DNA from 2 places in the Leucobacter fengyongliangi genome. Region 2 is predicted to be linked to the other one. Evidence: predicted binding sites of a transcription regulator. Region 2 holds the regulator's gene; the other holds the start of a gene.

Region 1 (11,829 bases), 130 kb from region 2:
GTGGAGGCGACGCTTGGGGATGTCGATGTGATTGGGCTGTGCGTGCCGGCAAATGAGAAGCTTGGCCCCGGTGACCGATTCATCAACGATCGACTCGATGATTTCCCGCGTGCGAAGAAAGTCGCGATTCTCACCAAGGTTGATCAGGCGACCCAGAGCGAGATCATCGATCAGCTCACTCGAATCGGGACGCTGCGCGAGTGGGATGCGGTCGTGCCGATCTCAGCGGTGACCGCTGAGCAACTTGATGTGCTGGCTGATGTGCTGCTCGGCCTGATGCCAGAATCACCGCCGCTGTACGAGGCCGAAACGACGACCGACGAAAGCGAAGACGACCGGATCGCCGAGTTGATCCGCGAAGCCGCGCTTGACGGGGTGCGTGACGAACTTCCGCACTCTCTTGCCGCGAGCGTCGATGATCGCGAGGTTCGTGAAGACGGGCTGCTCGAGATTTACGCGAGCCTGTACGTTGAGCGCGACAGTCAAAAAGGCATTGTGATTGGCAAGGGCGGATCGCGTTTGCGAGACGTGGGGGAGCGCGCCCGTCACGAGATCGAGGCGCTGCTGGGCCGCCGCATCTACCTGTCGCTGCGGGTAAAGGTCGCCAAGGAATGGCAGCGCGATCCGAAAGCGCTCGGTCGGCTTGGCTTTTAGCTCACACGAGGAGCTGTGCGGTGTGTGGGCGAAAGTCAGCGCCCACCGCTGAATCCGCCGCCGCCACCACCTCCCGAGAATCCGCCTCCGCTTGTTCCACCCGAACTGCTCGAACTGTAGCTCACAGAACTCGTGAAGGAGTCACTGAAGCTTGAGATCGATCGGTCGAGGTGCGACAGGCCGTAGGCACCGAGTGCCGGGTACCAGACGGGGCCAACCACCCCGGTCTCCTGGTAGGCAACCTCGAGTACCTTGCCCCACTCCTTCTCCAGGCCAAAGAGCATCGCGTAGGGCAGGAGTCTTTCGTAGAGCACCACGACGTTGACGGAACCGTCGGGTCGGCGCTCTGCGGTGGTGTGGCCCTGCAAGAGTCGGAGGCGATCAGCCTCCGCGACGCGAATGAACTCGCGCACGCCGGCAAGGTATTCTCGGGCCTCGGCACCGCGCTGGGTGTGCATGGTGTGCCGCATGACTCCGATGACACCGAGCACGATCGCGGCGATACCGACGGGGAGCGCAATGAGGATCGTGAACCAGTTCTCACGTGCAATGCCGATCATGGTGAAGCCAATCGTGCCCGCGCCCAGTGCTATGGCTCCTGCGCCCAGCATGGTCGCGGTGCGAGAGCGGACACGCTCGAGATACCCTCGTTTGGTCGCTTGCTTCGCGCCATCGCTTGCAAGCGCCAGCATTTTCTTACCAAACTGCTCATCCTTCTTGGGAAGCGTGAACGTGGCTCCCGCGCCAGCTGACCCGAACAGGTCAGATATCGTGCGACGATCCAGTCCATCACCCGCCCGAGTCTGGTCCAGGAGTCGGAGCACCGGCTGTGGCTTGCCCCTGCCGAGAAACCCAGTGGACTCGGCGCCGTCTTCAATGCGGATCGCACCGCGCACCGCGAGGTGGACCACCTCGGCGGCGATCGTCGACTTGGTTTCCCCTGCAATGGGTCCGGCGAGAAGCGGGGGAAGGGTTTCCGGTACCTCATACTGAGCCACGATCACTCCGCGGTGTGTGCGGCGCCTTCTGCGCTCAAGCAACACGAGTGCCGCGGCCACGATGCCAAGCACGAGCGCCGCAGCCCCGATCACCACGGGTCCGATGTCGAGAAGCGGATTCGGGAGTCGTACAGGTGGCTGAACCACGCTCCCTCGCTCGAATGCGATCCCAACGGTCACCCCGGATCCACCGGGAAGCGCGAATGGTGCAATCGCCAGCTTCGAACGCCCGGAGTCGACCTGAGCCTCACTCATCTCGCAGGTCTCCGTTGAGTAGGCCGTGCCCGTAAAGCACGCGGTCGCCCCGGTCAGCCGGGGGGCGAGGTCTTTCGCGACATCGAACTCAGCTGAGAAAGCGGCGATGGACTGAGCGCGCTCAATCGGCACGATATCCCAATAGAACTCGTCGCGATCGTCGGTGGTGAGAATCACATCATGCAGCGTGTAGGAAATGACATAGGTGTGTACGCCCCGCACGAAGTTGTCATCGCCGATCAGGATGATCCGGAAGGTGCCATCGTCTTCGGTGTCAAACGGGATGGCTGTTCCCGATTCGTCGGTAACCGAGATCTCGTGAGGTGCGGCATTGGCCTTTTCGTAGGTCAAGGGAAGTGCACGCACGATGCCGCGGTTTTGATCAAAGTCGGGAAAGACCGCCACGAGTTTCTCAGTGACCCGAGCCACTGCCCGGCCCTCCTCGTCAACGTCGAGTTGATAACTCACATGCCAACTGTCGTACACGAAATCGTCGACATCGGCGTGTGCCGGTGACGCGACCAGCACGACTCCGAGCGTCGTGAGAAGCGTCGTGAGAAGGATCCAGAGTCGCACCATTCCTCAAGAGTATGCGAATTCCAGTGATATGCTTGGCGGGTGCTGTTCGGTTTGCTTCTCCTTAGCTGCCGCGACGAGTCCTAGTTTCAGGCCTCCCTCGTCGCGGTGTTCGTGTTGGCTGAACAGAACCAAGAGCGAGAGAAGACAAGACCATGAAGAACATGCAGCAGCCGTCAGCGATGCCTATCCACAAGTATCGTCCTTACCACGAGATCATCGCGGTGGATCTGCCGGATCGAACGTGGCCCTCGAATCGCATCACTGAAGCGCCCCGATGGTGCGCCGTTGATCTGCGTGACGGTAACCAGGCCTTGATCGACCCGATGAGCCCCGAGCGCAAGCGCATCATGTTTGATCTGTTGGTGAAGATGGGGTACAAGGAGATCGAGGTGGGGTTTCCGAGCGCCAGCCAGACTGATTTCGACTTCGTGAGGCATCTCATCGAGGAGAATGCGATTCCCGACGATGTGACGATTCAGGTTCTCACCCAAGCACGCGAGCACCTGATCACGCGCACCTACGAATCGCTGATCGGCGCCAAACGTGCCATCGTGCATCTGTATAACTCGACGAGCATCCTTCAGCGCGAGGTTGTGTTTCGTGAGGACCGCGAGGGGATCAAGCAGCTCGCGCTCGAGGGCGCTCGGTTGTGTCTCGCGAGCGAATCAATCTGCGCCGACACCGAGATCTACTACGAGTATTCGCCAGAGTCTTACACCGGTACCGAACTCGAGTACGCGCTTGAGGTCTGCAACGAAGTGATCGAGGTGTTCCAGCCCACGCCTGAGCGCAAGGTCATCATCAACCTGCCCGCGACCGTCGAGATGGCCACTCCGAATGTGTACGCCGACTCGATCGAGTGGATGAGCAGGCGGTTGGCCCATCGCGACAACGTGATTCTGTCGCTGCACCCACACAACGATCGCGGCACGGCGATCGCCGCGGCCGAGTTGGGATACCTGGCCGGGGCAGATCGAATTGAAGGCTGCCTGTTCGGCAACGGCGAACGCACCGGCAACGTCGATCTCGTAGCGCTGGGTATCAATATGTTCACACAGGGAGTCGACCCGCAGATCGATTTCTCGCGGCTCGACGAAGTGCGGCGCACGGCCGAGTACTGCAATCAGCTTCGCGTGCACGAACGGAGCCCGTGGGCGGGAGATCTCGTGTACACGGCGTTCTCCGGATCGCACCAGGACGCGATCAAGAAGGGCTTCGAGCGCATGGCAGCCGACGCTGAGGCCGCGGGTGTGTCGGTTGACGAGCTCGAGTGGGCGGTACCATACCTGCCAGTGGACCCGAAGGATCTTGGCCGCTCGTATGAGGCCGTCATTCGAGTGAACTCGCAGTCGGGCAAGGGTGGAGTCGCCTATTTGTTGAAGACCGACCACTCACTTGATTTGCCGCGCCGCCTGCAGATTGAGTTCAGTGCGGTCGTTCAGGGCCTCACCGACACTGAGGGCGGCGAGGTCTCGAGTGACGATATCTGGCGTATCTTCCAAGACGAGTACTTGCCGGTGACCGGTGACGATAGTTTTGAGCGCTGGGGGAGGTACGAGTTGTTCCGCACCGCTACAACGAGCTCCGGTGACGGGGTGACGGAACTCACCGCTGACTTCCGGGTGGGTGATGATGTGCAGCAGTTCACGACCCGAGGTAACGGCCCGGTTGATGCCTTCATCAACGGGCTCAACACGGCTGGCCATAGGGTCACACTTTTTGATTACGTGGAGCATGCGATGAGCGGCGGTGGGGATGCTGTAGCCGCAGCCTATGTTGACCTGGATGTCGACGGTCAGCGTTTGTGGGGAGTGGGCATCGATCCCGACACGACCCGCGCCACGCTGAAAGCGATTGTGAGCGCGGTGAATCGATCGATCAAGTCGCAGGGCAACGTTGCGCTGGCAGAGTCGGTCGGCGCAGCCCGCTAGTTCGCGAGGCGATCGAAGCGGGGTGGGAAGCTGATTCCCACCCCGCTTCGTACGTATGTTCGACTTCTCGGCGTGTGCGCGGCCGGGTGCCAACACATCGCCGTAGGGTAGCCCTGTGATTGCATCGATTCGTGGTGAGGTCCTCTCAGCCGGTCCCGGCTGGGTGGTGGTGGGTGTTGGCGGTGTAGGAATGCGCGTTGAGGTTCCGAGCGGGCGCGTGAGTGCGTCACATCCAGGTTCGGAGCTCTCCCTCCATACCTCACTGATTGTGCGAGAGGACTCCCTGACACTGTTTGGGTTCTCGACGACCGACGAGCTCGAGGTGTTTGGCCATCTTCTTGCGGTGTCTGGCGTTGGGCCCCGCAGCGCACTCGGCGTGCTTGCGCAGATGAGCCCGGCAGAGATTGCGGCCGCTGTCCATGTCGAAGACGAGAAGCCGTTTCGGAAAGTATCGGGAATCGGCCCGAAGACGGCGAAACTCATTGCGGTCTCGCTCGCCGGAAAAGTTACTCCTGAGGCATACGGGATCCCGCGCAGCGCGGTGCCCGTGCAGGCCGAACATCACGAAGCTGATCCCGTCGAACTCGCGGTTGCCGACGTCGCTCAGGCGCTCATCGGCCTCGGGTACAGTGAGGCCCAGTCCGAACTTGCCGTGCAAGATGCGGTAGACGCTGGTGCCGCAACAGAAACGTCAGCGCTGCTTCGCGCGGCACTCGCGCTTCTCCAGGCTCCGAGAAGCCCCGGTCGTGGCACATCCGGCAGGATTGTACGATGAGCGTCGAGCTGTCACCTGAGATCGAGCAGAATGAGTTGGGCTTCGAAGGTGCCCTGAGGCCTGAGTCTCTGGAAGAATTTGTCGGCCAGTCAAAGGTGCGACGGCAACTTCGCTTGTTGCTTGATGCCGCCCAGATGCAGCAACGAACTCCCGACCACATCCTCCTCGCGGGTCCACCAGGGCTGGGCAAGACCACGCTCTCGATGATCGTGGCCACCGAGTTGAACAAGCCGCTCCATCAAACCTCAGGCCCCGCGATACAGCACGCTGGTGATCTCGCTGCTGTGTTGTCTGCCCTGACGCCGGGCGAGGTGCTCTTCATCGACGAGATACACCGCATGGCGCGCAGCGCGGAAGAAATGCTGTACCTGGCGATGGAAGATTTCAGGATCGACATCATGGTCGGCAAGGGTGCCGGGGCAACATCGATTCCTCTTGAGCTTGCGCCGTTCACCCTGGTTGGAGCCACGACGCGATCAGGTCTTCTCCCGAATCCGCTGCGCGATCGGTTTGGATTCACGGCACACCTTGAGTTCTATGCCGAAGACGAACTTGCCTCGGTGGTGCATCGCGCGGCGCGACTGCTAGGTTTTGACATCGCAGGTGCCGGGGTCGATGAGATCGCGAGTCGATCTCGTGGCACCCCGAGAATCGCAAATCGCCTCTTGCGACGGGTGCGTGACTACAGCCTGGTGCACGGAACGCCCGGCAATACTGAGGCGGTGCAGGCTGCACTGACCCTGTACGACGTTGATCAGTTTGGGCTTGATCGGCTTGACCGTGAAGTGTTGCGGGCAGTCGTTGAGCGGTTTGGAGGGGGACCGGTGGGGCTCTCAACCCTCGCAGTGTCGGTCGGAGAAGAAGCGGAGACGATCGAGGCCGTGGTTGAACCATTTCTCGTACGCACCGGTCTGCTCACGCGAACTCCGCGCGGGCGCATGGCAACCAGGCGTGGGTGGGAACACACGGGAATTCCGCTACCGGATACCCTATAGTCGTGAGGGTTGCGTAGCCGAACCTGGCTGCGCTTGCTCAGATCGCCCACCGAAAGGATCGCCGTGGTTCTCGACCCGATGTCGCTCATTATGTTTGGGCTCATTGCCGTGCTCATCTTCTTCATGTTCCGCAACGGCAAGAAGCGCCAGCGTGCCATGCAGGAATTGCAGAGCAACCTTCGCCCGGGGGCCGAGGTCATGCTTCAGTCCGGCATCTTCGCCACGATCGAAGATATTGACGACGAGGAGAATCGGGTGACCGTGCGCAGCGGCACCTCGACGCTCGTCGTGCACCGCAACGCGATTGGCCAGGTGGTCACTCCCGTCGACGCTCCTGCGGAGGAAGAGGCCGAGCTCGCGCCCGACGATGATCCTTCCTTTGGCGAGCGACTGGGTGACACCAGTGCAGAAGCGCCGAAAAATGACTTCGGTGCGCAGCCAGACGCTGACGGCGACAAGCCCAAGGGCTAGTATTTAACACAGAGAAGCGGGCGCGTGGCGTCCGCTTCTCTGTGTCAGTCCTCTCTCAGTTACAGAAAGTAGACGATTCGTGGCGCAGTCACCTGCTGTGAGACGAGCCCGGCGCTCGCTTACCGCCCTGTTGGTTATCGTTATTGCGCTCGTGGGTATCATCGCCCTCGGTGTCTGGCGTGGTGAGGCAACCTGGACTCCGAAACTCGCCCTCGACCTGCAGGGGGGAACGCAGATCCTGCTTGCTCCCACGCAGATCGACGGACAGTCGGTTTCAGGTGAGCAGCTCGATCAGGCAGTCGCAATCATCCGTCAGCGTGTCGATGCCTCTGGCGTAGCTGAGGCTGAGATCACGACGCAGGGCAGCCAGAACATTTCCGTATCGATCCCCGGGAAGGCCGACGAGGCGACACTCCAGCGCATCGAGGCATCGGCGAAACTCGATTTCCGCCCGGTGCTCTACCTCGGCCAGGGTACAACCGCGCCAACCGCCGAAGACCAGGCCGCCGCAGACACGGAGATTGCCGGTGATGGCAGCACGGTCACCGACGAATCTGGGGCTGCAGCCGAAGAATCCGCGCCCGGCGATGCTGCAGCAGAAGCGCCCGCAGCGGCTGATGCAGCTGTGGCAAACGTCGACCCGGATCCACTGCCAGACACCGCGTTTGACACGGCTTGGCTTACCGAAGGTCTGCTTGCAGAGTTCAACGATTTCTCTTGCACCTCGGAACAAGCGCTGGGTCTCAGTGAAGCAGCGACAGACCGCCCCCTGATTACTTGTGATCAATACGGTGTCTACAAGTACATACTTGGTCCGGTCGAGATGAGCGGCGAAACCATCTCCGATGCTTCAGCGATGATCGGTACCACCTCCACGGGGGCCACCACCGGCCAGTGGGTAGTCCAGATGACGCTGAACGACACGGGAACCAAAACGTTCGGTGAGATCAGCACCCGCATGTACGGGGCGACCCCGCCACTCAACCAGTTTGCGTTCGTTCTTGATGGGCTGGTCGTGTCGGCACCTGAGATGAACGGACAGATTCTCGACGGTCGCCCCTCGATTAGCGGATCATTCACTCAGGAGAGTGCAGAGGCACTCGCAGATCAGCTGAAGTTTGGGGCGCTGCCCATCGGCTTCACCGTGCAGAGTCAGGAAGACATCTCTGCGACTCTCGGATCGAACCAGCTCCAGGCAGGTCTGTTGGCTGGACTCATCGGTTTGATTCTGGTCGTCATCTACTCCCTGATTCAGTACCGGGTACTCGGATCCCTCACGGTTGCGTCACTCGCAGTCGCGGCGGTGTTGACGTACCTGCTCCTCGCGCTGCTCTCGTGGCGGCAGGGGTATCGACTGTCACTCGCCGGAGTTGCCGGCATCATCGTCGCGGTGGGTATCACCGCTGACTCGTTCATCGTGTACTTCGAGCGAATTCGGGATGCGCTCAGAGACGGCTTCTCGCTTGAAAACGCAGTGGAGAACGGATGGAAGCAGGCGTTCCGCACCATTCTCGCGTCAGACGGAATCAACTTCCTGGCTGCGGCGATTCTCTTCATTCTCGCGGTCGGCAGCGTACGAGGTTTCGCGTTCACCCTCGGACTCATCACCATTGTTGACATTCTCGTCGTCGCCCTGTTCACTCACCCCATGATGACGCTTCTGTCTCGAACGAAGTTCTATCGCGATGGTCATCCAGCATCTGGTCTTGACCCACAACAGCTGGGAGCCGTGTATCGCGGCCGTGCTCAGTTCCGGGCACCGGTCCTCAAGGGCACTGGAGCCGGAAAGAAGAATCAGGCTGCGGTGAAGGAAGCACACCGTCGGCAGACGATTGCCGAGCGGAAGGCTGCTGAGGCTGGTGCCTCACAGCCGATACAGACGGCTTCGACCGGAAAGGACAGCTAGCATGGCTCGTCGTTCATTTGCAGAGTTCGGGAACGCGCTCTACACCGGTGAGAAGTCGATTGACTTCATCGGTCGGCGCAAGCTCTGGTACACAATTGCAGCTGTGATGATCGTCATCGCTATCGTCGGGCCGTTCCTGCGAGGCGGCTTCACGTTTGGCATTGAGTTCACTGGTGGCAGCCAGTTCCAGATTCACACTGAGGGCGGAGAATCACGCGACCAGCAGGTCGCCGCGGATGCAGTTGAAGAGGTGCTTCCCGGTTCCGCGCCGCGAATTTCTCTGGTGGGGCAGACCGATATCAGGGTGCAGACTGAACAGCTTGACGAGGCGGAGTCACGAGAACTGAAGGGTGTCTTGGCCGATGCCTTCGGGGTGGACGAGGCAGAAGTTACCTCCTCATATATCGGAGCGCTGTGGGGACAGGACATCACGCGTCAAGCTCTGATCGCGCTCGTGGTGTTCTTGCTCTTTGCCACACTGGTCATGGCGCTGTACTTTCGTACCTGGAAGATGTCATTCGCTGCTCTGATCGCACTCTTCCACGATCTCATCCTGACGGCGGGTATTTACGGAATTTCCGGATTTGAGATCACGCCCGCAGCGATGATCGGTTTCCTCACGATCCTCGGCTACTCGCTCTACGACACGGTCGTCGTGTTTGACAAGATCCGCGAGAACACGGCCCCGGGCGAATTCACCGAGCGACGGACATTCGCAGAGACGGTGAATCTGGCGGTGAACCAGACGCTCGTGCGCTCAATCAACACCTCCGTTGTGGCGCTCCTTCCGGTAGCCTCGATCCTGTTCATCGGGGCGGTCGTGCTCGGCGCAGGAACACTGCGCGACATCTCGCTGGCCTTGTTCATCGGAATCCTGGTGGGCGCCTATTCAACGATCTTCATCGCCGCGCCGAGCTACGTTCAGCTGCGACAGAACGAAGCTGCGATCAAGAAGCACGATGCACGCGTGGAGAAGCTTCGCGCCGCCAATGGGCAACAAGATGCCGAAGGGGTGTTGGATTCCGACCCGGTCGAGGCCTCGACGAGCAAGGCGCGGGGCTGAGGCCTGCTCGGTTCGTGAAGCAGGCACCAAGTGGTGTAGCGTTCAATCAATCACGACGCAGGAGGTGAGGCATGTCAGGCAACGACCTGTCGCAAGCCGGTGCGTCATCATTGAAGCGGCTTGTCCCCAGGATTTTTTCGCGAGCAAGTTCACCGGGCGCGGTCGACCAACTCGTGCGTACGGTTCGAGCAGGTTGGCCGAAGGCTGACCTCTCGATCATTGAGCGCGCATACATCGTGGCTGAACGCTCCCATCGCGGGCAGAAGCGGCGGAGCGGCGAACCCTATATCACCCATCCGATCGCGGTAGCCCAGATACTTGCCGACCTGGGTGTTTCGCCGGTGGTGATTGCTGCGGCGCTGCTGCACGACACGGTAGAGGATACGGATTATTCACTCGCGCAGCTCACGAAGGAGTTTGGCGAAGAAATCTCGATGCTCGTCGATGGCGTGACAAAGCTCGACAAGGTGAAATACGGTGATTCTGCGCAGGCAGAAACTGTGCGCAAGATGGTCGTGGCGATGTCGAAAGACATTCGAGTGCTCGTGATCAAGCTTGCAGACCGGCTGCATAACGCCCGCACCTGGGGTTTTGTGACCGGCGATTCTGCGAGGCGGAAGGCGCAAGAGACTCTCGAGATATACGCACCACTTGCCCACAGGCTCGGCATTCAATCAATGAAGACTGAACTCGAAGACCTGTCGTTCGCGGTACTGAAGCCGAAACTCTACGCGGAGATCGACAACCTTGTCAGCCAGCGCAATCCCAAACGCGAAGAGTTGGTGGGCGTGGTCACCAACGCAATCGAGCAGGATCTGCGCGAGGCCAAGATACGCGGCGAGGTCACCGGTCGTCCGAAGGAACTCTACTCGATCTATCAAAAGATGATCGTGCGGGGCCGTGATTTTGACGACATCTACGATTTGGTTGGCATCAGGGTCCTGGTGCACTCTATTCGCGATTGCTACGGGGTCCTGGGGGCCGTGCACTCGAGGTGGACGCCGATTCCCGGCCGGTTCAAAGATTACATCGCGACTCCGAAATTCAATCTGTACCAATCGCTGCACACAACGGTGATCGGTCCCGACGGTCGCGCGGTCGAGATCCAGATTCGTACCTTTGAGATGCATCAGCGAGCAGAATATGGCGTGGCCGCGCATTGGAAGTACAAGCAGGGACAGGGGAGCGGCGCCCCACTTTCCAATGACATGGCCTGGCTTGCTCACATCTCCGATTGGCAGGCAGAGACAGAGGATCCGAGCGAATTCCTCGATGCACTCAGGTTTGAGATTGGCGCGAAGGAGGTCTACGTATTCACCCCGAAGGGTCGGGTCATCGGGCTTCCTGCAGGGGGAACGACCGTTGACTTCGCCTACGCAGTGCACACTGAGGTGGGCCATCGCACTATGGGTGCGCGGGTGAACGGTCGTCTGGTGCCGCTGGAAACCGGGTTGCAGAACGGCGACGTAGTCGAGGTGTTCACTTCCAAAGACCCGAACGCAGGCCCAAATCGTGACTGGTTGAACTTTGTGAAGAGCAAGCGTGCTCAAAACAAAATTCGTCAATGGTTCACGAAGGAGCGCCGTGAGGAAGCGGTTGAGCTTGGCAAGAACGAGCTCATGAAGGCCTTGCGAAAGCAGAACCTCCCGCTCCACCAGGTGATGAACTCCGAAGCGATCCAGCAGGTCGCGCTGCAGCTTCGCTACGTCGACGTGGCTGGCCTGTTTGCCGGGGTTGGCGAAGGCCATGTTTCGGCCCAGTCGGTCATCGAAAAGGTCACCGCGCTGGTGGATCGCGATGCCGCCTCCACGGATCCCGGTCTCGCCACGATCCCCGTTTCCGCACCGCTCCGCCCGGGCAAGTCAGTCTCGCACTCGGGTGTGGTCGTCAAGGGCGCGACGGATGTTCTTGTCAAACTTGCGAAGTGCTGCACCCCCGTACCGGGCGACGAGATCCGCGGTTTCATCACCAAGGGACAGGGTGTGTCGGTTCACCGCACTGATTGTCAGAACTTCCTGGCGCTGGAAAGGCAAGGGGACCGACTCGTTGATGTGGAGTGGGCACCCACCTCGCACAGCGTCTTCCTGGTGAATATCCAGGTCGAAGCCCTCGACCGTTCTGGCCTCCTGTCGGACGTGACCCGAGTGCTCTCAGAGCATCACGTCAACATCTTGTCGGCGACCGTGCAGACTTCGAGTTCGC
Region 2 (11,829 bases):
CTCAGCTTTTGCATCGCTCTTGTTCTTCAGTGGGGCGATAACCATGACCATGTTGCGACCGTCGATGCGCGGACTGCTCTCGACCGTCCCGAACTCAACGATGTCTTCAGCGAACTTCTGCAGCAACCGCACGCCCTGCTCGGGCCTGGACTGCTCGCGACCGCGGAACAGGATCATGGCCTTCACCTTGTCGCCCTGTGCCAGGAATCCGATCGCGCGCTTCGTCTTGGTCTCATAGTCATGAGTGTCGATCTTCAGACGGAACCGCACCTCTTTCAGTACGGTGTTTGCCTGGTTGCGACGAGCTTCTTTTGCCTTCTGCGCAGCCTCGTACTTGAATTTCCCGAAATCCATAATCTTGGCGACGGGCGGCTTCGAGTTCGGGGCAACCTCGACGAGATCGAGATCCGCATCCGCCGCGAGGCGCAGTGCATGCTCGATCGACACGACACCAACCTGTTCGCCACTGGGCCCTACCAGTCGCACCTCGGGGACGCGGATTTTGTCATTCGTACGGGGATCGCTGATCGCCGGCTCCTCTGATCTCGTGTGCTGAACTCGCCCCGGACTAGGGCATTCGCAAGCTGAGATAGTGGATCGCGCACGCGCTTTCCAACACCCTTTTCTGCTGTCGTGTACGACGGGGTGTCAACAACCCGATAACCTGTATGTCGGTGCCGGGTGGGAGTAACTCCACTTGCGAGTTCCCAGCAAAATGCGGGGAACCTCAAGAATTCTAGCAGAACCGCGCCTTTCAGCCAACCGGAGTCATTCGGACCTGCGTTCAAGAAGAGGACAGCATGAGTGAAGACAACCTTTCCGACGCGAATCACCAGCCGATCAATGCGGAGCAAGCGGCGCGAGACATTGCAGATGTCGGCGCGGTAGAGGTCATCACCACAGCGGCGGTGCACCTACTCAGCGCGGCAGCGGTCAAGTGTGGACTCGCCGACGATCCAGAGAACCAGACCGACCTCGACGAGGCACGGAAATTGATCAACGCCCTCGCTGGACTCATCACTGCCGCCGCACCGGAGATCAGCGACATGCACGCGAGGAGCCTGCGCGACGGACTGCGATCCGTGCAGCTCGCGTTCCGCGAGGCCTCCAGCTTCCCTGACGCGCCGGGTGCGGGCCCGGGTGAGAAATGGACCGGGTCGGTTATTTAGTCGACACTTTTCCGCTCGTCTAAGCTGAAGCGATGCCTCACGGGTCACCGCAGCAAGAGAAGTCAGGCCCTTTGGTGCCTACCGCGCAAGTTCGCGCGGGCTTTCTCGATTCACTCGGGGTGGGCCTCGGGATCTTTCCGCTGGGAATCGCCCTCGGCGTGCTCGTGATTCAGGCCGGATTGCCCTGGTGGCTCGCGCCAGCGCTCTCGATCGGTGTCTTCGCCGGTTCCGTCGAACTCTTGCTGGTCAGCATGATCGCCGCGAGCCTCCCCCTCGTCACGATCGCGGCCGCGGTGCTTGCCGTGAACTTCCGGCATGTGTTCTATCCGTTGTCGTTTCCGATCACGATCGCGCGGCCCGGAATCGCACGCGCGTACTCCGTCTACGCCATGATCGATGAGGCGTATGCGACCTACGTCCTGCTCCCGCGCGCGGAGAACTCATCGCGGCGGATGATCACCGGTCAGCTGTTCATGCAGGCCTACTGGGTTGGCGGCGGGCTCGTGGGGGTGGCGCTGGCTTCGCTGCTTCCGGAACCCATCGAGGGGTTCGAGTTCGCGTTGTGTTCGCTCTTCATTGTGATGACTCTCGATGCGGCCCGCTCCCGGCGCGAGGTGCCTTCGGTGGTGCTTGCTGGCCTCTCAGTAACCATTGCGATGCTCGCGGTGCCCGGTGCCGAATTGCTCGCGGCGCTCACCATTTTCACCCTGATGCTGAGTCTGCGATATGCCTGGTCTCGCCGGCAACGGCCCGATGACGAGGTGACGCATGCCTGAGCTCTGGTACATGATTGCCGCCGTCGCGCTGAGCGGCCTCATCACCCTGCTGCTTCGAGCACTGCCGTTTGCCATTCTGAAGCCGCTGCGGAAATCGAAGTTCGTGCAGAAGCTCGGTCAGTGGATGCCGGTGGGCATCCTGTTGATCCTCGCGGTGGTCGTGCTGAAGGGGGAAATAGCCGCGCGACCGGAGAGACTCTGGGTGGTGGCCGTCGCGACCGCGGTCACGATCCTGGTGCATCTCTTCGCTGGACGTCGAGCCCTCGTCAGTATTTTCGCGGGCACCGGAGTGTACGTGCTGCTGTTGAACGCCTTCTAAACGCTTGCCCGTGGCAGCAACCGCATCGAGTCGACACGCTGGGCGATGGGTGTACTCACGGCCCATCTGTGTTGTGCGCGTTCGATGAGTTCGGTGAGTGCTTCGCGATCGAGCCCGGGCGCAACATGAAGCACCACGTCGATCTCGGGAGCGAGGAGCCTGGAGTCGGGATCACCCGGAAGCACCTCGACCGACTCAACACGGGGATCGTCAGCCACCGAGAGCTCGAACGCTTCAAGAACCCCGGGGTCAGCCCAGGCAGGCACGAGGTACCCGCCAAGAGCAAGTGCCTCGAGCCCGGTGCGGCGCACACCGAACTCCCGCGCGGGGCTCCCAGGATCCACAATAATTAGGTCGGTTTCCTCCTGCGCCGCGGCCAGCGCCACCTGCGGTGCGGGAACCGGGATGGGACGCGCCGTGGGGTTCCACGTGCGCATAGCGAGAACCGAACTGAAGACGGGCATGACGCGTCGGCCATCCGGGCCGGCAACCGTCACGATCGAAAGCTCTTGCGTTTTTTCGACGGTGCGCCCGTCTGGGGTCACTCCGAGGTCTCCGGCGTCGGCCAGCAGCGGGATGAGCACACGGCACTCAGACAGTTCCTGGAGGGCGAGCGCGGCCGCATGGGCCAGCACGTCACGATCGCGAGACGACGCGGCGGCCCGGAGCGCGTCAACCGCCCGCCCGAAGCCCTCCGGAGTCTCACCATCATCGTCAGCGAACGCTGTTCCGTGGTGCTCGAAGGTTCGGCCTCGCCAGGGGAACCCGGCCGAATCCCCTTCGCCCCCAGGCACGAGGCCGGCAGGCACACCCGTCGAACGGGGCGCATCCCCGGTTGACGGAAGACGCTGGATGACCATGGTGTTGGCTAGCGACCGGCCACGTCGAGCGCCGCGGCGAGAGTGAACGCACCCGCGTACAGGGCCTTCCCGACAATCGCGCCCTCGACACCCAATGGCACCAGCTCACGAAGTGCGGCGAGGTCATCGAGGCTCGAGACCCCACCCGATGCCACGACTGGTCGGTCGGTGCGGGAAGCGACCTTCTGCAGAAGCTCGATATTTGGCCCACGCAGGGTGCCATCCTTGGTCACATCGGTCACTACGTAGCGCGGGCAGCCTGCCTCCTCGAGCCGGTCAAGCACCTCCCAGAGGTTGCCGCCATCTTCGGTCCAACCGCGCGCAGCGAGAGTTTCCCCGCGAACATCGAGGCCGACAGCGATCTGCTCCCCGTATCGAGAAATGACCGCGCGTGTCCACTCGGGGTTCTCAAGGGCTGCGGTGCCGAGGTTCACGCGTTTCGCACCGAGCTCAAGTGCTGCTTCGAGGCTCGCATCATCACGAATGCCGCCAGACAGCTCGACCTTCACCGTCTTCGAGTTCTTGATGACTTTACGCAAGAGCGCCGCATTGTTGCCTCGCCCAAACGCAGCGTCGAGATCGACCAGGTGGATCCACTCGGCACCCTGCTCGATCCAATCGAGGGCCGCATCTACAGGGCTGCCGTAGTTGGTCTCGGTGCCCGCTTCGCCCTGGGTGAGCCTCACCGCTTTTCCGTCGGCGACATCCACTGCGGGCAGAAGTTCAAGCTTCGGGCTGTTACTGAGCTCGGTCATCGTGTTCCTTCACTGAAGTTAGAGCGAATTGATCCAGTTGCGAAGCAGGCGAATTCCGGCCTCGCCAGACTTTTCTGGGTGAAACTGAGTAGCGCAGAGGGGGCCATTCTCGACCGCGGCGATGAATCGCTCGCCGTGTTCTGCCCATGTCACCCGTGGCTTTGTCGACGGAGTGCGACCCTCGATGGTCCACTCTGTGGCTGCGTTACTGTGCACGAAGTAGAAGCGCTCGTGTTCGATTCCTGCGAACAGCACGGAGTTCTCGGCGGGCTGCACGGTGTTCCAACCCATGTGCGGCAGCCGGTCCGCCTGCAACTGACGCACCGTTCCCGGCCACTGTCCGAGCCCATCCGTTTCCACCCCGCGCTCGATGCCGCGGGCAAACATTACCTGCTCACCAACACAGATGCCCAGCACCGGGCGTCCTCCGGCAAGCCTCCTGTCGATCAGCTCGTCACCGTTCACCGCGGTGAGCGCACGCATGACCGCGTCGAACGCACCCACTCCGGGCACGACCAGTCCATCTGCCTGCATCACGGTCTCAGGATCGCGGGTAAGCGTGACCTCAGCACCAGCGCGCTCAAGCGCTTTGACCGCCGAGTGCACGTTGCCCGAACCGTAGTCGAGCACCGCCACCTTCTTGCGGGTCACAGCGCGCCCTTGGTTGACGGCACCCCCGCGACCAGCGGATCGCGTGTCTTTGCCTGCCGGAATGCGCGGGCAAAGGCCTTGAACTCCGCCTCAGCAATGTGATGCGGATCGCGGCCCTCAACCAGTCGGATGTGGCACGTGAACCGCGCATTCAGGATCAGCGCCTCGAAAAAGTGGCGCACCATGCTGCCGGTGAAGTGCCCACCGATTAAGTGAAACTCGAACCCCGCGGGCTCTCCTGAGTGCACCAGATACGGGCGACCGGAAATGTCAACGACAGCTTGCGCGAGAGCCTCATCGAGGGGCACCAGGGCATCGCCGTAGCGCGAGATTCCCGACTTGTCTCCAAGCGCCTCGAGGAGAGCCTGCCCGAGCACGATTCCCGTGTCTTCGACCGTGTGATGCACATCGATGTGGATATCGCCAATCGCGCGTACGGTGAGATCGGTAAGCGAGTGCCGCGCAAACGCCGTCAACATGTGATCGAAGAACGGCACTCCGGTCTCGACATCTGCCTCGCCGGTTCCGTCGAGGTCGACCTGCACGCTGATCTGTGACTCGCTGGTGTGGCGGTCGAGGGACGCGGTGCGTGGGGATGCGTTCATATCGCTAAGCCTACCGCTCAGCAGAAGTGAGCGCGGTGAGCGCAGTGATGAGCATCGTCGTCTCGTTCTCGGTGCCGGCGGTGATGCGCAAGTGCCCGGGAATGCCCAGATCACGAATCAGGATGCCCTCAGCGAGCAAGGCCTCGAAGGTCGCTGTTGGGTTCGCAAAGCCGCCGACGAGAAGAAAGTTTGCCCCAGAGGGGTGCACAAGGTACCCCAGTTCACTGAGCGCTCTGGCGAGGCGATCGCGCTGCACGCGAATATCTGCCACCGTGGCGAGCATCTCGCTTGCGTGTCGGATGGCCGCCATAGCCGCCGCTTGTGTCAGCGCCGAGAGATGATATGGCAGGCGCACCAGTTTGAGGGCATCGACCACTGCCGGATCTGCCGCAAGGTACCCGAGCCGCACGCCTGCGAACGCGAACGCCTTGCTCATCGTGCGTGAAACCAGGAGGCGCGGACGACCCTGGAGTAGCGTTACCGCACTCTCGCGCTCGGCATCGAATTCGTGATAGGCCTCGTCAACAACCAGAATGCCGTCAAACGCATCGTAGGCAGCAGTGATCGTGTCGAGATCGAGCGGGGTACCCGTCGGATTATTCGGACCACAGAGTATGGCAATGCTCGGAGCGTGCAACCGGAGCGTTTCCGACACAAAATCGGGAGTTAATGCGTAGTCTGCGGGGCGCTCCACCGGCACCCACTGAGTGTCGGTGCCATCGGCGAGCAAGGGGTACATCGAGTACGTCGGAGTAAAGCTCAGGAGGCTTCGCCCGGGTCCACCAAATGCCTGCAGAATCTGCTGCAGCACCTCATTCGATCCATTCGCCGCCCACAACTGCGAGGCCGTCAACCCATGCCCGAGATACCCGGCGAGCGCCTCGCGCAGCTCCACGAAATCGCGATCGGGGTATCGGTTCACGCCGCGAACCGCGCGGGTGAGTTCCGCCACAATCTCGGTGATCACCGCTTCAGGAATGGGATGCGTGTTCTCGTTGACGTTGAGACTCACAGCAACTGGGTCTTGGGGCGCGCCGTACGGGGTCTTCCCCACGAGATTTTGGCGAAGCGGGAGATCTTTCAGGCTGGTCACCTGACCAGTCTAGAACTCGCGCAACTCCCCCACAGACACGAAGTGACACGCCGACCTACGAATCTAGGCCCAAGTCTGTCGCACTCACTACCCCGTCAGCTCCTGAATAACGCAGCGGCACAGCGATCGGCTGCCCCGCCTGCACTCCCGAGCCGCCCAACTGATTCAGACGAACCAGCTCGGCAACCACATCGCGTGGGTCTGCATTCGGATCAAGCTCCGTAGCGACAGACCAGAGTGACGCACCGGGCTGCACTACGACATAACCAAATTCGGCGGAGCTTGCTTCGCTCGTCGCAACCGCTTGAGTAGCGCCGAAGATCGCAGCGGACGCGACCAGCCCGGTAATGAGAGCGGCGAGCATCACCCCGAATACCACCCGACCGCGGCGGGTGAGCCGCATCCGGGGGCTCTGGTGCGCAGCCGACCGAGACCGCGCCTCCTCCAGTGAAACAACTGTGGCGAATTGTGTTGCCCCGGAAGCCGTCTGAATACTCATGCGCTCGTCCTTTCGGTTTCACTGCTCGAACACATTCACATGTATTTCGAACATTTGTTTCGAACATACCTTCGAATAATCGAAACTGCAAGCCCTGGTTCCGCGTATGTTTCGCAACTATTCCGCGACACTCGTACACATATTTGCCCGGATTCGAACAAAAGAACTATGGTTTCGATTACTGGCTTCACTGAACCAGACACCACCGACATTCACGTTGGTGTTGGGGTGACACGAGAGTTCGTCTCAGATGACACCGCGATCCACCGCTATTTCCGGGAGGAACCCGTGACCACACAGGCGCAGCACCCCAAGCCGCTGTCGGAGAAGCAACAGATGATCTTGGAGTTCATTTCTCGCTTCATCGCAAGCCGGAGCTTCCCGCCCTCCATCCGGGAAATTGGCGAGGGAGTCGGCCTCTCCTCGCCTTCGAGCATCACCTATCAGCTCGATCAGCTCGAGCTTGCGGGCTTCCTGCGACGGCATCCAAATCAGAACCGGGCGATCGAACTCCTGACAGTCCCTGAGGCCATCGAGGCAGACGTCTCAGACTTCCCGACGGTGCAGGCAGAAGAGACCGCCTATATTCCGCTTGTTGGTCAGATTGCCGCCGGTGTGCCGATTACCGCCGATCAGCACGTCGAAGAACTCATGCCCCTACCGCGCGCGCTCGTCGGAGACGGCGACCTGTTCATGTTGCGTGTCGTCGGAGATTCGATGATTGATGCCGCAATCTGCGACGGCGATTTAGTGGTTATCCGACAACAACGCGATGCAACAAACGGCGACATTGTGGCCGCGATGCTTGACGGGGAAGCGACCGTCAAGGTCTTTCGTCGCCGCGACGGTCACACCTGGCTTCTGCCGCGCAACAGCGCATTCGAACCCATCCTCGGCGACCATGCCGAGGTCCTCGGCAAGGTCGTTGCCGTGTTCCGCTCGGTGTAAGGCCGGCCTCTCGACGGGCGATCAGAATGGAGCAACCGTTCAGGTCCGCGCGTTTCGACTTTCGTCGACAGGTGCCGCGGTCGAGGGTGCGAGCGGGTGCGGAGTGACGTGCCCGAGCGCGCGCAACACCGCGGTGACCTGCTCGTGACGGTTGAAAGTGTAGAGATGAATCGACGGCGCGCCACCCGCGAGAAGCTCCCGGGCCAGCTCAACCGTGTGCTCAACACCCAGTTCTGGCGAGGTGCCCCCCGCGGCTTCGAGCGCCCGCACCAGTTGCGGCGGTGCCGGGCGTCCTGCCAAATCTGCCACCTTACGCAATTGGCCCAGGTTGGACACCGGCATCATGCCGGGCAGAAGTGGGATATGCAGGCCCGCCTGCCGCGCCTCCTCCGCGAATGACAAATACTCCTCGGCGTGGAAGAACAGCTGAGTGATGCCGAGTTCAGCTCCGGCCTCCTGTTTTTCCACAAGCCAGGCAATGTCCTCGCTGCGGGAGCGCGACAACGGATGGCCGTTGGGATACACGGCCACAGCGATGCGGCCCGCGTTGGACGCTGCGGGAATCTCGGCGCGCATCTCAGCGATGAGTCGAATCAGGTCGACGGAACTGAGTGAAGCCGTCACCTCGATGTCGTCTTCGCTCAGCCCACGCGGGGGGTCGCCGCGAAGTGCGAGGAAGTCGTAGATACCCGCCTCATGCGTTTCAGTAATGACGGCGCGCACCTCGTCGCGCGTCATGCCCACCGTCGTGAGGTGAGCCATGGGCAGCGCGTCGGTGTACTGCCGCAGGTACTTGAGGAGATCAAGCGAGGCATCGCGGGTTGATCCGCTCGCACCGTAGGTCACGGAGATGAACTCCGGCCCCGCTGCGGCGAGGTGCTGCACCGCGTGCCCGAGCGCCAGCGCTGCGGCGGAGGTGCGCGCGGGGAAAACTTCGAATGAAAAGCGCAGTGGCGCCGGGGCACCAGGGGCGGGCTTCTCGAGCGACACGCGGCGCCTCCAACTGATTGCGAGTAGTGAATGCATTGAGCCTACAGAGGTGGATCTGCCCGCTCGAAACCGACTGCAACAGTCGGCAGAAATATGACCTCGGCGAAGCTACTGGCTCCCAAGACATGCGCCAGGCGGCCGCGACGGCCCGTCTAGCCGGAAGGAGGCGTGCTCAGAGTGAACGGCTCGAGCTTGGCGAGCGTCTCTCCGCTTACGTATGCCCGAACACGGGTGCCTTGCTCGACGTACTCCGTCTCGAGTACCCGGTTTCGCTCGTGCAGCTCGGCGACCAGGTCGCCTCGTTCGTAGGGCACGATGACGGTCACTTCTCGATCGGGAACGGGCAGCGTCGCGTCGATTCGGGCCTTCAACTCGGCGATGCCCTCGCCGGTGCGGGCTGAGACGAACACCGCGTCGGGTGCGAGCCCGTGCAGCACCAGCCGCTGTGTGTCGTCGATCAGGTCGGCCTTGTTGAAGACCACGATCTCGGGGATCGACTGCGCCTCGACCTCCGCGATCACCTGGCGCACGGTCTTCAGCTGCGCCTCCGGTTCGGGGTGGGACGCATCAACCACGTGCACGATCACGTCGGCCCCAGCCACCTCCTCGAAGGTGGAACGGAAGGCTTCAACGAGCTGATGCGGCAGGCTCCTGACAAACCCAACGGTGTCAGTGAAGGTGAAACTGCGGCCATCCGAGGTTTCCGCGTGTCGCACCGTGGTGTCGAGAGTGGCAAAGAGTTGGTTCTGCACGAGCGCCTCCGCGCCCGTGAGTCGGTTGAGCAGGCTCGACTTCCCGGCGTTGGTGTAGCCAGCGATTGCGACCGATGGCACCTCGCCGCGTTTGCGGTTCGCTCGCTTGGCCTCGCGCGCCGGAGCGAACTCAGCGATCTGCTTGCGTAGCTTCGCCATTCGCGTGTTGATGCGGCGCCGATCAAGCTCGATCTTGGTTTCACCCGGACCGCGTGAACCCATGCCGGCCCCGGCAGCGCCCACTTGCCCGCCTGCCTGCCGCGACATCGAGTCGCCCCAGCCGCGCAGACGCGGCAGCAAGTACCGCAATTGTGCGAGCTCAACCTGAGCCTTACCTTCGCGACTCTTCGCGTGCTGGCTGAAAATATCGAGGATCACCGCGGTACGGTCGATCACCTTCACCTTCACGACATCTTCGAGTGCTCGGCGCTGGCTCGGCGCGAGTTCGGTGTCAGCAACAACGGTGTCAGCTCCCTCCGCCGCCACCATCTCGGCAAGCTCTTGTGCCTTCCCCTTGCCGAAGTAGGTCGCCGGATCAGGGTTTGCCCGACGCTGGAGCAAGCCGTCGATGACTCGCGCCCCGGCAGTCTCAGCGAGCGCCGCGAGCTCGCGCAGCGAGTTCTCAGCGTCCTCCTGCCCATGCTTTCCATTCGAACTGTAGACACCAATCAGAATGACATTTTCCAGTCGCAGCTGCCGGTACTCGACCTCCGTGACGTCTTCGAGTTCGGTCGAGAGCCCGGGCACGCGCTTGAGTGACGCGCGTTCTTCGCGTTCGAGCCGAATCGAGTCGAGGTCTTTCCCCAGTTGGTCGTGAGCCTCAGCGCCGAGCGCCTGCGCGCCGCCGGTGAGGTCGCGAATCACCGTGGCGTGGCCGACACCCTGGGCGCGCGCCAACACCCGGTCAAGCGGATCTCCAGGGTCGTGCGAAGCTGGGGTGTTCGGCTGATCCGCTGCTGTGGAGGGCGATTCTGATTTGGTCATCTGAATTCCAGTCTAAGTCGGGACGTGGTTTTCGGCCCTGCTGTTCACCCACAGCGCACCACACCCGTGGGGCACGCGCCCGGTGAGACTGAGATACTGGGTCGGTGACACAGCACTACTTCTCAGAATCCCCAGTCGGCGATGCCAGGCAGCGCGAGATCGAGGTCGAGCTCGCCGGAGCACCCAGGCTGCTCGTGACCGCGGGCGGCGTCTTCAGCCCCGAACACCTCGACCAGGGAACCGCGGTGCTGCTTCGCACGCTGGAGAAGGCATCGCACGGCGCGACACCCCTCGCGGGGCCGCTGCTCGACCTCGGGTGCGGATGGGGTCCCCTCGCCCTTTCTGCAGCGCTAACCCACCCAGATGCGGAGATCTGGGCGGTCGACATCAACGAACGGGCGCGGTCGCTCGCATCAGCAAACGCCGCGCGCCTGGGCCTGGAAAATCTGCGGGTTGCCGCGCCTGCTGACGTACCGACAGCCGTTGAATTTGCCGAGATCCACTCGAACCCTCCGATTCGTATCGGCAAGCAGGCGCTGCACGCGCTCCTCGCACAGTGGCTCCCGCGACTTGCGCCCGGCGGATCCGCCACCCTCGTTGTCGCGAAGCATCTGGGGGCCGATTCGCTTCAATCGTGGATCGCGGCCGAGTTTCCTGAGCTCTCTGTCACCCGCATCGCGCGCGACAAGGGATTTTCGGTCATCAGAGCCGTCAAAGACTAGGGACCTACTCAGGCAGCTCGATCGTGCCGCGATAGACGAGTTCAGCTGGCCCCGACAGCGACACGTGCTCCCCCTCCTCGGTCGGAAACATGCGCACCGCGAGCCGACCGCCGGGAACCTCCACGCTCCAGTGATTGGGCATCCCCTCGCCTCCCCAATAGCGGAAGGCAAGCGCCGCGGCCGCAGTTCCCGTGCCGCACGAGAGGGTCTCGCCGGAACCGCGCTCATGCACCCGCATGCGAATTCGGGCGACACCGTCTTTGATGAGCGGTTCCTCCGGCACGACGAACTCGACGTTCGCGCCCGACTCGGGCGCTGGATCCAGCGTCGGCGCGTCGCTGAGCTCCAGACCGTCGAGCTTGGCATCGGCGGCGAGCGCCGTCACCACGTGCGGATTCCCGAGGTCTATGCCCTGGCCGGGCCTCGGCACGTGCAACCCGCGCGCGGCGACCAGGTACTCCTCGGTGAGACGCCACCTACCGAGATCCACCGTGTAGCCAGACACGCCAGCGAGCACGTCTTTCACCCCGGCACGCGTGCCGATGGGAAGGGTGTCGCGCCGCTCGGGCGTCACCAGCCCTTCGGTGATGAGGTAGTGGGCGTAGACGCGAATGCCATTTCCGCACATTTCAGCGGGCGTGCCGTCGGCATTCCAGTAATCCATGAACCATTCGGCTGCCGGCTCTTCGGCAAGCACAGCTGCACC

Evidence for each region. Region 2 encodes LexA, which represses DNA repair genes until DNA is damaged. Its sites were predicted from a motif close to TCGAACANNTGTTCGA; they were not measured.
Region 1: a site for LexA is predicted at 4,465-4,480, ahead of ruvA (Holliday junction branch migration protein RuvA). Genes of this name have one in related genera too.

Annotation. Positions count from the first base shown of each region.
Region 1 is NZ_CM126356.1:1,624,143-1,635,971, reverse strand. It holds gene era (GTPase Era) at 1-654, shown strand, start outside; gene ACTNFK_RS07850 (DUF2207 domain-containing protein) at 690-2,486, opposite strand; gene leuA (2-isopropylmalate synthase) at 2,639-4,417, shown strand; gene ruvA (Holliday junction branch migration protein RuvA) at 4,533-5,192, shown strand; gene ruvB (Holliday junction branch migration DNA helicase RuvB) at 5,189-6,187, shown strand; gene yajC (preprotein translocase subunit YajC) at 6,251-6,658, shown strand; gene secD (protein translocase subunit SecD) at 6,756-8,564, shown strand; gene secF (protein translocase subunit SecF) at 8,566-9,627, shown strand; gene ACTNFK_RS07815 (RelA/SpoT family protein) at 9,699-11,829, shown strand, end outside.
Region 2 is NZ_CM126356.1:1,757,717-1,769,545, forward strand. It holds gene infC (translation initiation factor IF-3) at 1-528, opposite strand, end outside; gene ACTNFK_RS08405 (DUF1844 domain-containing protein) at 801-1,169, shown strand; gene ACTNFK_RS08410 (AzlC family ABC transporter permease) at 1,202-1,945, shown strand; gene ACTNFK_RS08415 (branched-chain amino acid transporter permease) at 1,938-2,264, shown strand; gene ACTNFK_RS08420 (SseB family protein) at 2,261-3,124, opposite strand; gene priA (bifunctional 1-(5-phosphoribosyl)-5-((5-phosphoribosylamino)methylideneamino)imidazole-4-carboxamide isomerase/phosphoribosylanthranilate isomerase PriA) at 3,133-3,879, opposite strand; gene hisH (imidazole glycerol phosphate synthase subunit HisH) at 3,898-4,530, opposite strand; gene hisB (imidazoleglycerol-phosphate dehydratase HisB) at 4,527-5,135, opposite strand; gene ACTNFK_RS08440 (histidinol-phosphate transaminase) at 5,146-6,228, opposite strand; gene ACTNFK_RS08445 (hypothetical protein) at 6,284-6,727, opposite strand; gene lexA (transcriptional repressor LexA) at 7,064-7,675, shown strand; gene ACTNFK_RS08455 (methylenetetrahydrofolate reductase) at 7,715-8,665, opposite strand; gene hflX (GTPase HflX) at 8,818-10,401, opposite strand; gene ACTNFK_RS08465 (class I SAM-dependent methyltransferase) at 10,506-11,123, shown strand; gene dapF (diaminopimelate epimerase) at 11,128-11,829, opposite strand, start outside.